2 linked regions of the Cecembia calidifontis genome follow. The protein of the gene in region 2 interacts with the protein of the main gene of each other region in a pairwise test. Links are inferred from orthologs where the notes say so. Each region holds a gene or a part of one and is shown on either strand. Other genes may lie near its edges.

Region 1 (6,312 bases), 2.9 Mb from region 2 along the record:
ACTCCACCTCTACTTTGTGTCCTATATTCTGTCAACAAAGTCCTCTTAATATAACCTTGATGAGATACGGTAATGACCACTTCTTCATTTGGAATCATGTCTTCGTAACTGAAATCCTCAGCGTTGTGCTCAATGACGGTTCTTCTTTCGTCATTGTAACGCTCTTTCATTTCAGACAATTCATCCTTGATAATCTGCATCCTTCTTTCTTCGCTCCCAAGGATATCTTTTAGATCTTCAATCAACAGCATGATCTCTTTGTATTCCTCTTGGATCTTCTCCCGCTCCATACCTGTCAGACGTTGCAACCTCATGTCGAGGATCGCACGGGCCTGAATTTCACTTAGGCCAAAGCGCTCCATCAAGCCATTCCTTGCGGTCTCCGGATCTCTTGAGCTTCTGATCAAAGAAATCACCTCATCTAGATTGTCTAAGGCTATCAGATAACCTTCCAGGATGTGAGCCCTCTTCTCGGCTTCTTTTAATTCGTATTCAGTTCTTCTGACCACCACTTCATGCCTGTGATTGACATAGTGGGTAATCATGTCTTTCAGGTTCAAGGTTTGCGGCCTTCCTTTTACTAAGGCCACATTATTAACTGAGAATGATGTCTGTAACTGTGTTTGTTTATAAAGGTTATTCAATACCACATTGGGTATGGCATCCCTTTTCAGTTCATAAACAATCCTCATTCCCTGACGGTCAGATTCATCCCTGATGGCGGAAATTCCTTCTATTTTCTTTTCAGTGATCAGCTGGGCCGTCTTCTCTATCATGTTGGCCTTATTGACCAAATAAGGGATTTCTGAAATGATGATAGCCTCTTTACCGCTGTCTTTGGTCTCCACTTCTGCCTTTCCGCGAAGAATAATCCTACCGCGGCCAGTTTCAAAAGCAGCCTTAACACCATTATAGCCATAAATAATACCCCCAGTTGGGAAGTCAGGAGCAATGATATGCTGCATCAATTCAGATACAGTAATATCCCTGTTGTCAATATAGGCAATGATCCCGTCCACAACTTCACCCAGATTGTGAGGTGCCATATTGGTCGCCATACCTACTGCAATTCCAGAAGCACCATTTAATAAGAGTGCTGGAATTTTAGCAGGAAGAACAACAGGCTCCTTTAGGGAGTCATCGAAGTTGAGCTGGAAATCTACCGTTTCTTTATTGATGTCAATCAACAACTCTTCTGCTATGCGTTTCAGCCTAGCTTCGGTATAACGCATCGCAGCCGGATTATCTCCATCTATCGAGCCAAAGTTACCCTGACCATCCACCAATGGATACCGCAAGGACCAAGGCTGGGCCATACGTACCATGGTTTCATATACTGCAGAATCACCGTGTGGGTGGTACTTACCAAGCACTTCCCCTACAATTCTAGCTGATTTCTTAAAAGGCTTATTGTGCAAAACTCCCAGTTCCTGCATTCCAAAAAGTATTCTTCTGTGAACTGGTTTGAGTCCGTCACGGACATCCGGAAGCGCTCTGGAAACAATTACCGACATCGAATAGTCGATGTAGGCACCACGCATTTCTTCCTCTATGTTAATTGGTATAATGTTCTCGTTTTCTCCTTGCGCCATATTTTTTGTTCGTACTCAATAAGCTGGCAAGTTAATAAAAAGAAAACGCTTTTGAAACAGCTTATTCCGTGATTGGAAAGCTTAAAGGGCAGCATTTAATACCACTGCCCAATCTTTCGGTTCTGAAGTCTGAAAATTGAACTTCCCCTATATTCCACTCCATCATGTAAGTGCTTCATTACCACCCCACAACCCTGGACCTTGCAACGCTTGGTTCCCGGAAGATTGATAGATAGGCCAACCTGGGCCACATAAAGATTTTGTCTCAAATCCTGAAAACTTGCTAAATTTTCCGCCTGAAAAATAAAATTTCTGAATTCAGCCCCACCCCTGACAAAGAAACGTGTGTATTCTGAAAACTCCCTTTCTATTCTTAATCCCACACTGTAAAAAGTCTGATTATTGGTCAGCAACCTTTCATCAAAGGATTTCCGGATAATGACATTTCCAAATTCTGCATCCAATAAAAATCTCCAGGGATAGTTTTGACGGATCCTTTGATTCTTCTCTGATTGCATGTAAAAATTGGATGAAGCATATCGCCTATATCTCCAATTCAGGTATTTGGCTCTTTTTCTCGCATCATAAAGTACCAGTCCCACATTGGCATAAACTTTATCAAAGGTGTAATTTCTGTTTTCAAACAGAAACTCATAATCATTTCCTTTAAGAGAAGAAAGCCGACCGAATTCCCTACCATAACCACCACCTATTGTCAGAGCATTAAAGACATTGATCCTTACTCCAAGATTAATTGGATAGGCCATGCCATTGCCCCTAAATCTAATCGTATCTTCCGAGGTCAATTCCCTAGGTTCTTCCAAGTTCCTGTACTGAACAATAGGATATTGGCCCGGCTGTTCGGAATTGAAGTCGATTACAGGCACATGATAAGCTCCACCACCCGAAAATTCAAAACTGATATTGCTGATGAGATTACGGGTAAAATTCCCCACATCACTTTGAGCTTTTCTGTTTTTTGTCCTTGCCTTGGTGTCAATTCCAAAAATATCATCCTGGGCAATAGCAGCCCCAAAAAGGAAAAAAAGAATTAAAAATACGGGTGCTTTTTTCATATCTGTATTAACGAAACCGAAATTAAAAATTATACATCCTAAAAAACAAAAAAGGCCCCGAATATTGGGACCTTTTTTTACCAGTTACCTTAAAATCAATTTTAGTTCTGTGCAGAATTTTCCTCACCGTTCTCCTTCAGTTCTGCGACCAATGAGTTTATTTTTTCTTTTACTGCCGGATCTGCATTCATTGCTCTCCTTACTTTATTGTAGGTAGCGGCACCCAAAACTTCCTGGTCCATGATCAATCCAGTCATGTATTCCTTTACCTCATCACCGATAGCGTCTATGTAGGACTGAATCTCTGCGAAAGCAGCCCTCTCCTCTTCGGTGATTTCAATTTCAGCCAATTTATCCTCTTTCCCCCAAGCACCTTTGATTTCATTGTACCGGGCACCGCCTCCTAAGGCTTCATTGTTTTTGATCATTTCCTCCATCGTGGTTTGTTTTTCCTTGATAAAGGCCTGTACCTTTGCCTCCATGGCCGCATACTTCAGCATTTCCTCCTCTGTCAATTCTTCGCTTTCATCCTGGGCAAAACTCTGAACACTGAAAATCCCTAACATCAGGAAGGCAAGTAAGAATAGCTTTTTCATTGCAATAATTGGTTTTTGTTGTATATTTTTTTTGAATTCAATTTTCAATAAATAGCATTAAATTCAAATTCACAAGAAAAACCACAAAAACAATGCCCTAAAACTTGTTAAAAGGCAAATATTACCCATAAAAGGTAACAAATCCGCCAAACCATCCAATCCTATTGAAGGTTTTTTAAGTTTTTAATAGTTAGGATTGGATTTTCCGAAGAAAACACAAAATTACCTGCAACCAGGACATTGGCTCCCGCTTCCACAAGCAAGGGGGCATTGGCCTGATTTACCCCCCCATCGATTTCAATCAGGGTATTTAGACCTTTTTCTGCAATCATTTTGCTCAGTCTTCTAACTTTTGAAATGGTATTTGGAATAAATTTCTGCCCTCCAAAGCCCGGATTGACAGACATCAGTAATACCATATCCACTTCTTCCAGAATATTTTCCAAATGTTCGATAGGGGTGTGCGGATTAACGGCTACTCCGGCTTTACATCCTAAGGATCTGATATGCTGTAGCGTCCTATGTAAATGAACACAGGCCTCATAATGAACAGAAATGATTTCTGCCCCTGCTTTTTTGAATTCTTCCAGATACCGGTCCGGATCCACAATCATCAAATGTACATCCAAAGGTTTCTTTGCATGTCTCTTGATGGCTTCTGTCACAGGAAATCCAAATGAAATATTGGGTACAAAAACGCCATCCATGATGTCTACATGGATATAATCTGCCTCAGAGGCGTTAAGCATTTCAACTTCTTTTTGAAGATTGGCAAAGTCTGCCGCTAAGATAGAGGGGGCTATTTTGATTGACATGAGGGATTATTTATATCAGGCTGCAAAAAAAAGAAAAATACAGATCGCAGCCTACCATTTCATCAATTTTGTCCGCTTTATATCCGATCCGGACTGCACTTCGACTATATAAATACCGGAAGGCAATTCTGGAATCTCCACCTCAAATGGGTCCCTAAGGCTCCCCCTGCTCAAAGATGCCTGTTTCATCACCCTCCCCTTCAAATCAAGGAGAGCAAACTCCCCTTGCTCGGAATTTCCGAATTGTATAAAAAGTTCTGAACCCTTGAGGGGATTGGGATAAATTTTCCATTCCTGCTCTTCAACGGTAATCCCTCCTAATACAGGGCCATAATATGCCTTGGCAAAATTGGGTATCCCGTATCCTAACCAATTATCAGGATCCTCTGCCTGAGAACTGCTTTTTAAAATTTCTTCAATCAGCTTTTCCTTTGTCCATTCCGGTCTAGCTTGCCATAAGCCCGCCGCAAAAGCCGCTATCTGAGGGGCAGAAAAAGAAGTTCCGCTGGATCTTCCCAAATTTCCGGTACTACGGATAAGCCAAACCTGCTCACCAAAAGTACTTACCTCAGGCTTTATCCTTCCATCTGCCGTAGGTCCCTGGGAACTGAATGAGGCCCTGTCCATACCCATATTGGTTGCGCCAACCGATAAGATTCCTTTAGCATCAGAAGGAGCTGTAATACTCCGCTCTCCTCTATTGCCATAATTTCCTGCACTGGTAACTACCAAAATTCCCTTGTTAGCAGCGATAGTAGCTCCTTTGGATATTACAGCTGTTTCTCCGTCCATATCCTCCAAAGAATAATCCATCCCAGGATCATCAAAATCCCAATATCCTAGAGAACTGTTGATGATATCTACCCCTAAGCTATCGGCATATTCCGCTGCCTTAATCCAATTGTATTCTTCTATCCTAAATTCAGTGGGTACTTCCTCCGTGATGCATAAAATATAATGGGCATCGGGGGCTCCTGCAACAAGCAAGTCAGGATCATTGGAGGCCATAAGGGAAAGCACGTTGGTCCCGTGTTGATTTTTAGAAAACACATTTTTGTTCCAAACATGTACAAAGTCCCTGGTTCCTATGATTTGGTTATTCTCAAACAAATGCGAAAAAGCGGGAATTTGATCCACACCCGGAAATCCTGCATCAAAGATGGCTATAGTAATCCCTTTACCCGTATATCCCAGTTCATGCATTTCTTGAATACCCAATAAGCCATTCTGAAAATCAAATGGCGCCTCAGCCGTTGAGGCATTTTTTTTCTTGTTTGCCTTCATACCCGAACGGGCATTGACAGCCTGAAGCTGCCGCCCTTCAGGAACAAAACCCCTTGCAACGAATTCCACAGAGCTTACAAAATCCAAAGATTGAATCTTCTCCAAATTCTCTTCATTGGCGATGACCACAGAGGCATTCAGCCATTTGCTATGGTAAAGCACTTGGTCCACCAAAGGAATTATCGATTTTATGTATTTTTCTGAAACAGGAAGATCAAGGCTATCAAGGGTAATCCTCTGTCTCAATCTTCTTTCGATGGAGGAGATTGTTAAATATCCAGCGGGGTTGTCCAAACTGAACATCTCCTGTGGCTTGTATCTATAATGTATGGCATACCTGTTCTGGGCATTTGCAGAAAACCCAAAAAAGAGAAAAAACAAAACAATAAGTAATGTTTTATAATTTGCCATACGTTGAAATTTTCATGTGTGTTTTCCGGCCTGAGTCTTTGATCATCTGACCTAAGCAATCATTTCTACTACAATAAGTAAAAACCTCATAATAATGTTCTACCATTCCAACCCCCCTGGTGTAGACCTCATAGCGATTGTCGCGGAAAGTAATCTGATCATCATCTTCCTCCTGCCTAACAATGAGCGACCTCTGAAAGAATTGTGCCCCTATGGTCACATTCCCCATAAACTCGATTTCAAAATCATCTCTTGGAGAAGAATTATAAACCATGGCATCCCATCTTGCCCCTACTCTAGGGGGTAAGACCAAATTAACTGAAATCTGATTTTCAAAGTTCCTGAGCAAGGCATTGCCCCTAAAATGGAGCGAATAACCGGAAACCGGAAACCAATTAAGCCTATCATCCGATCGTTCCCTCCTTATGACAAAGACCTCCTCATTTTGGGCATTGAAGAAACTGTAATCAATGAGATCACGTAAAAAATATTGCTCTGTCTGACTGTCATTTTCTCCAAAAACAATGGTTTCCTCCAC
Region 2 (6,277 bases):
CCGCAGAATAATGTGCCCTGTCAATTTTTTCCCGCCATAGCTTTCTGGCTAAAATGGAATTGGCACCATCCGCTCCAAGGACCAACTTGGCTTCGAGATCCCTGTCAGCACAAATGATTTTCACTTTATCATTATGAAAATCAATCTGTTTTACTTCACAATTTTCAAAAACAACAATATTTGCCGTCTTTCTCAAGGGCGTGAGCAGAAAATGATCAAAATCAAATCTTTTACTGACAAAGCCCGGATATTTCAATTTCCCCTCGGTGATTTTTTGCTCATTAGGTAGAAAAAGGTCCAGGCGATGGCCTTTCGGACTAAAGAAACTCCACCCATCAACAGGATAGGCATTTTCAGTTACCTCAAAAAAAGAAAGATCCAAACCTTTATCTTCCAGTTTTTTAAGCTCAAAAATGGTATTTCCACTCAAAGCATCCCCACAAACTTTGTCTCTTGGAAAGCTTTTTTTGTCCAAGAGGGCAATCTTCAGCCCTTGGCCTGACAAATGCCAAGCTGCCGTTGACCCCGCCGGTCCAGCTCCGATAATTACAATGTCGAATACTTCCAAAGCAAAATTAAGGTGATAGCCCTCCCTGTTTAGGCATGGTAATTTAGAAAACTAAACTGACATCAAATAACCCACAAATCCTCAATTGGCCAAAAATTTCAAAGGCTCAAAAAAAACAAAATGCCTTATGAAAAAAATCCGGTGTAATTCCCGAGGCCTTGGCAGAAAAGTAAAATAAAACCTATTGAATGTCCTCGTATTTTCTTCTTAAACAAAGCAAAAAAAGGCCTCTTTTAGGAGGCCATGTTTTGTATACAATTGATTTTCTTTCAGGTATTTCCAATTGTCATGAACATCAATTAATTTGATTCAACAACTCCTTCACCGCTGCTTCAATCTGTGCATCCTTACCAAAAAGAATTTCCTCGAATGGGGTGGCTACTTTAATATCCGGTTCAAGTTGTAGATTCTCTAACGGCCTATCTTCAGCGACCCCATAGAAGGCAATCATAGGTATCCCGAATACAATTGTCGGATCAATCTGGGTTTCCCACCATACAGCTGTACTTGTACCTGGCACCGGCATGCCGATGAGTTTACCGATTCCCTTAGCCCGATATGCATATGGAAAGGCATGGGCATCAGAATAATTGCTCTCACTCATTAATACCACACTTGGTTTGGCCCATTTGTCTCTTGGCTCCCCTCCCCTGGCAATAAAACCATAAGGTCTAAAGGTGGCGTAAGGTTTGCCATCAAGGAAGTTGGAAAGGTCTTCATGCAGCCATCCTCCCCCATTGAACCTGGTGTCTACAATCAAGGCTTCTTTATCAGCATTTTTGCCCAAAACCTCATCATATACTGTTCTGAAGCTATTGTCATTCATCCCTTGCACATGGACATAACCAATCCTTCCATTGCTTAACTTGTCCACCATGGCACGCATTGTTTCTACCCATCTCTTGTATAGCAGGGCATTTTCTGCGCCTTGAGAAATAGGCTTCACGGTTTCTTCCCACCTGCTGTTAGTTTTTGGATCAAAAAGGGAGAGCAACACAAACTTATCAACTTTACGGTTTAAAGTCATGTTCCAATCGAAATCAGAACCCAAAGTGACTCCATCAATTTTCTCAATTATATGCCCCGCTTTGACTCGGCTATTTGCTTTATCCAATGGACCACCAGGTATGATTTCCAAGATTTTCAGTCCAGGCCCATTGGACATCTCGTCAAAAAACATCCCCAAAGAGGCTGTTTCATCACCATTGTCTGCCTTATGAGAATACCGGCCTCCGGTATGGGAAGCGTTCAATTCACCCAATATCTCACTCAATAATTCCTGGAAATCATAATTGTTGTTGATATGGGGAAGGAAGCGGGCGTAGTTTTCCCTATACATGTCCCAATCAATTCCGTGAAGTGAAGGATCATAAAACTTCTTCTTTACCTGTCTCCAAGCATGATGAAAAATATAATCACGTTCCAAACTGGCATCCAATACCATTTCTTCACTGATTCCAATGTTACTTACTTTGCCATTTCCTGTTTCAATCTTTGAAAGCCTTCCATTTGCAAGGACAAATAAATTTTTGCCGTCTTTATCCAATTTTATGGTACCTGGACCCGAGTTGGTTTTTGCCAAAGACTTCAATTCTTTGGTACGGGTATCCAATACCCACACATCATAGCGGTCTTCAAAACTCGCCATAAAATACAGCTTATCCCCATCTGGTGACATGTCAAAGGAAGACAGGTTGATAGAACCAGTGGTCAGTCTTAATTTCCTATTCTCAATACCACTGAGGTCAAGGACAAGCGGACCTTCTTCTTTCTTTTTATCTTTGTCTTTTTCTTCCTGTTCTTTCAGAAGGTCATATTCCGCTTTGCTCAGCTTAAATCGGTCAAAGGCCGACTGATCAAAGAACAAAGCATAAATATCCAGTTCCCTGGCACCTTGAAGTGCCAAAGGTTTCTTTCCATCACGGTCATTGGCCCAAATGAGCGCTTTCCCTTTCAAAGCAAACTGTCCTCTGCCGTCTGAAAAGCCTGAATTGGTCAAATTAACACCTTCTTTGCCACCAACAGCATCATATAAAACCATATGGCTGGCCCCATACAATCCCAGAGAATTTTTGGCCACTATCCATTTGCTGTCAGGACTCCAGGTAAAATCCTGGTCACCGTCACTGTAAGAGAAGTTCTCTCCAGCCGGAATAATGGTTCTGGAGGTTTTATTGGCAATGTTAAATACCTTAAGAATATTTCGTTCTTCCAGATAAGCAATCTCCTTACCATCAGGAGAAACAACTGGCTGAAAATCATCCTTTTCGGTAGCAATCACCGCTTCTTCCTTGATCAAAGTTGCCACATAGAAATAAGGCTCGTCATTTCTGACAATACTTGCCTTATAAATATCCCAGCTTTCGCCCCTTTCTGTTGAATAGAAGAGCGTACGGCCATCTGCTCCCCAACTTAGCATCCTCTCCTGAGCTGAGGTATTGGTAATTCTTTTGGTAAGATTATTGTCCACAGAAGTGACGAATACCTCCCCTCTGAACACAAAAGCAATCTCCTTCCCGTTAGGTGAAAGGGCCATTTCAGTAGCCCCACCGTTGACCGGAACTATTTTTTGATCTTTCCCCCTAAAATCCGCAAAAATTTTCACCGGCACCTTGACAGGTTGACCTCCCGGCTCCAAGGTATAAATTTCACCATTCCAAGTAAAAGACAGTACATCTTGTCGGCTTCTGCTCAAATGTCTTACCGGATGATCATTGAAATGCGTCAATTGGGTCTCAGCCCCATTAAGGAGATCCCTTTTGAAAACATTTTGAGATCCATTCTTTTCGCTTAAATAGAAAGCGGAATTGCCATCAGCTGAAAAAAGAGGTTCTCTATCCTCTCCCTCAAAGTCACTGACCTGGGTATATTTTTGCTGTTTTAAATCATAAATCCAAATATCCCTGGTAACAGAGGAAGTATGCCTTTTCCTCCATTCATCCTCATAACCTTTTCTGTCCTGAAAAATGATCCGCTCACCACTTGAATCAAAACTGGCATTTTGAAAGCCGGCAGTAGACATCAGCACAGATCTTCCTCCCTCTACAGGAACTTTGTAAAGCTTCCCAAACAAACCTTTGTTTGGAAATCTCACAGAGGTCTGAAGATCATTTCTTGGTGAACTGAAAATCACTTCCTTCCCATCAGGGGTAAAATCCCAGGGAAAATCATTCCCGGAGTGAAAAGTCAATCTCCTGGCTTCCCCGCCCACTGAAGGCATAACATATACATCGAAATTCCCGAAACGATCACTGGCAAAAGCAATTTGTTTGCCGTCAGGACTCCACACAGGCATAAAGTCATGGGCTTCGTGAAGTGTCAGGGGAGTTGCTGTGCCCCCCTTGGCATCAACTTTAAAAAGGTCTCCTTTGTAACTGAACACGATCTCCTTCCCATCAGGGGAAATGGCCGGATAACGTAACCATAATGGCTCTACCTGCGCATGCAGTTTGATCCCCACAAGCGTGAGTATCAAAAACATGAAAATATTTCTCATAAATATTGATTTAGTTTCGACTGTAAAATAAAAAATGCAGAACTATATTCCCATAGAATTCCCATCAGTGGTAAAACCGACAAAAGTTATATCCAATATAAGTGTCCGTCCCCCTTGAAAAAGACAAAAACTTACTTATGTAAAGTGAAGCATAAAAAAACCGTCGGGATTTTGCTGTCCCGACGGTCTGTTACTCAAGTTTAGGTTTTTACAAGCCAATTATTTTTTCTGAGGAAAAACAGCAGAGTCACCCAGCTGCTCTTCGATTCTCAACAATTGGTTGTATTTGGCCATCCTGTCAGATCTGGAAGCAGAACCGGTTTTGATCTGTCCGCAATTTGTAGCTACTGCAAGATCCGCAATGGTTGAGTCTTCAGTTTCACCTGATCTATGGGACATCACACAATTCCATCCCGCCTTATGGGCCATGGCTATAGCATTCAAGGTTTCTGTCAAAGTGCCGATTTGATTAACTTTGATCAGGATAGCATTGGCAGCCTTCTCCTTGATACCTCTTTCCAAGAACTTCACATTGGTCACCAAAAGGTCATCTCCTACCAACTGGATTTTGTTTCCAATTTTGGCAGTCAACATGGACCAACCTTCCCAATCTTCCTCAGCACAGCCATCTTCGATAGAGTCTATTGGATATTTTTCGGTTAATTCAGCCAAATAAGCTACCTGCTCTTCTCTGCTTCTTACTTTACCGTTAGGCCCTTCAAATTTGGAATAATCATATTTGCCATCTTTGAAGAATTCAGAAGCAGCACAGTCTAAAGCGATGGTCACATCATCACCGGCTTTGTAGCCAGCTTTGGCGATAGCATCCAAAATACAGGCTAAAGCCTCTTCAGTACCTCCGGAAAAATTAGGAGCAAAACCTCCCTCATCACCTACAGCAGTACTCAATCCTTTATCATGAAGGATTTTTTTCAAATGGTGGAAAATTTCGCAGCCCATTCTTATGGCCTCTGTAAAATTTTCCGCACCTACCGGTCGAACCATAAATTCCTGAAACGCAATAGGGGCATCGGAATGCGAGCCTCCATTGATGATATTCATCATAGGTACAGGAAGGGTATTGGCATTGACACCTCCTATATATCTGTACAATGGCTGCCCAGCCTCCATAGCTGCTGCTTTAGCCACTGCCAAAGAAACACCAAGGATAGCATTAGCACCTAATTTACTTTTGTTAGGTGTTCCATCCAGGTCGATCATGATCTGATCGATGAGATTTTGCTCAAAAATGCTCAAGCCAACCAATTCAGGGGCAATCACATCATTCACGTTGGAGACAGCTTTCAATACACCTTTTCCCAGGTATTTGGATTTATCACCATCACGAAGCTCTACGGCCTCATTGATACCTGTAGAAGCACCACTGGGAACAGCAGCCCTACCAAAAGCACCTGTTTCTGTAAACACATCTACCTCAATGGTAGGATTACCACGGGAATCTAAGATCTGTCTGGCATGAATGGATTGAATCAAAGTCATAATGTTAAAGGTTTAAGAGTTTTAATTTTTTCGCATTAAAGATATAAAATCATCGAATAAATACCTCGAATCATGAGGTCCAGGAGATGATTCCGGATGGTATTGTACAGAAAATGCTGGTTTTTGTTTCAAGCGGATACCTGCAATCGTATTGTCGTTGAGATGTACATGGGTTATTTCCACCAGGTCGCTTTTCTCCACATCTTCCCTTTTTACCACAAAGCCATGGTTTTGAGAAGTAATTTCACTTTTTCCTGTAAGCAGGTTCTTGATAGGATGGTTAAGCCCTCTGTGTCCATGGTGCATCTTGTAAGTGGATATACCGCAGGATTCGGCCAATATCTGATGCCCCAGACAAATCCCAAAAACAGGCTTATTCAATTCCAAAATCTCTTTGGTAGTCTTCACCGCATAATCCATTACCGCAGGATCTCCGGGACCATTGGAAAGGAAATAGCCGTCGGGATTCCATGCTTCCATTTCGGCCAAACTTGTCTTAGCAGGAAAAACCTTACAATACACCCCTCTTTCGGCCAGGTTCCTCAGGATATTCAATTTGATACCAAAGTCCAAACAGGCCACTTTTAAGGGAGCATTTTCTTCCCCAAAAAAGAATGGTTCTTTGGTACATACCTGGGAAGAAAGTTCCAGCCCGTTCATGTCCGGCACAAGATTCAACTGCGCCTTGAGTCCGGCAAGATCCTCTTCAAATT

Evidence for each region.
Region 1: the proteins of eno (region 2) and rpe interact in binary tests that used the Escherichia coli proteins (3 or more experiments, as listed by UniProt). The link is inferred for Cecembia calidifontis from one-to-one orthologs.

The regions. Positions count from the first base shown.
Region 1 is NZ_SGXG01000001.1:2,995,799-3,002,110, reverse strand. Bases 2,253-5,140 are described here. They hold rpe (ribulose-phosphate 3-epimerase), read right to left. Parts: upstream 4,080-5,140; coding sequence 3,426-4,079; downstream 2,253-3,425. Other genes in these bases: BC751_RS12965 (S8 family serine peptidase), read right to left, coding at 4,131-5,140; BC751_RS12975 (hypothetical protein), read right to left, coding at 2,770-3,264; BC751_RS12980 (hypothetical protein), read right to left, coding at 2,253-2,668. In the rest of the region: gyrA (DNA gyrase subunit A), read right to left, coding at 1-1,592; more of BC751_RS12980, read right to left, coding at 1,688-2,252; more of BC751_RS12965, read right to left, coding at 5,141-5,774; BC751_RS12960 (hypothetical protein), read right to left, coding at 5,761-6,312. UniProt on the Escherichia coli protein: Catalyzes the reversible epimerization of D-ribulose 5-phosphate to D-xylulose 5-phosphate.
Region 2 is NZ_SGXG01000001.1:140,181-146,457, forward strand. Bases 3,425-6,277 are described here. They hold eno (phosphopyruvate hydratase), read right to left. Parts: upstream 5,565-6,277; coding sequence 4,284-5,564; downstream 3,425-4,283. Other genes in these bases: BC751_RS00560 (S41 family peptidase), read right to left, coding at 3,425-4,064; carA (glutamine-hydrolyzing carbamoyl-phosphate synthase small subunit), read right to left, coding at 5,586-6,277. Outside these bases: BC751_RS00555 (geranylgeranyl reductase family protein), read right to left, coding at 1-568; more of BC751_RS00560, read right to left, coding at 864-3,424. UniProt on the Escherichia coli protein: Catalyzes the reversible conversion of 2-phosphoglycerate (2-PG) into phosphoenolpyruvate (PEP). It is essential for the degradation of carbohydrates via glycolysis.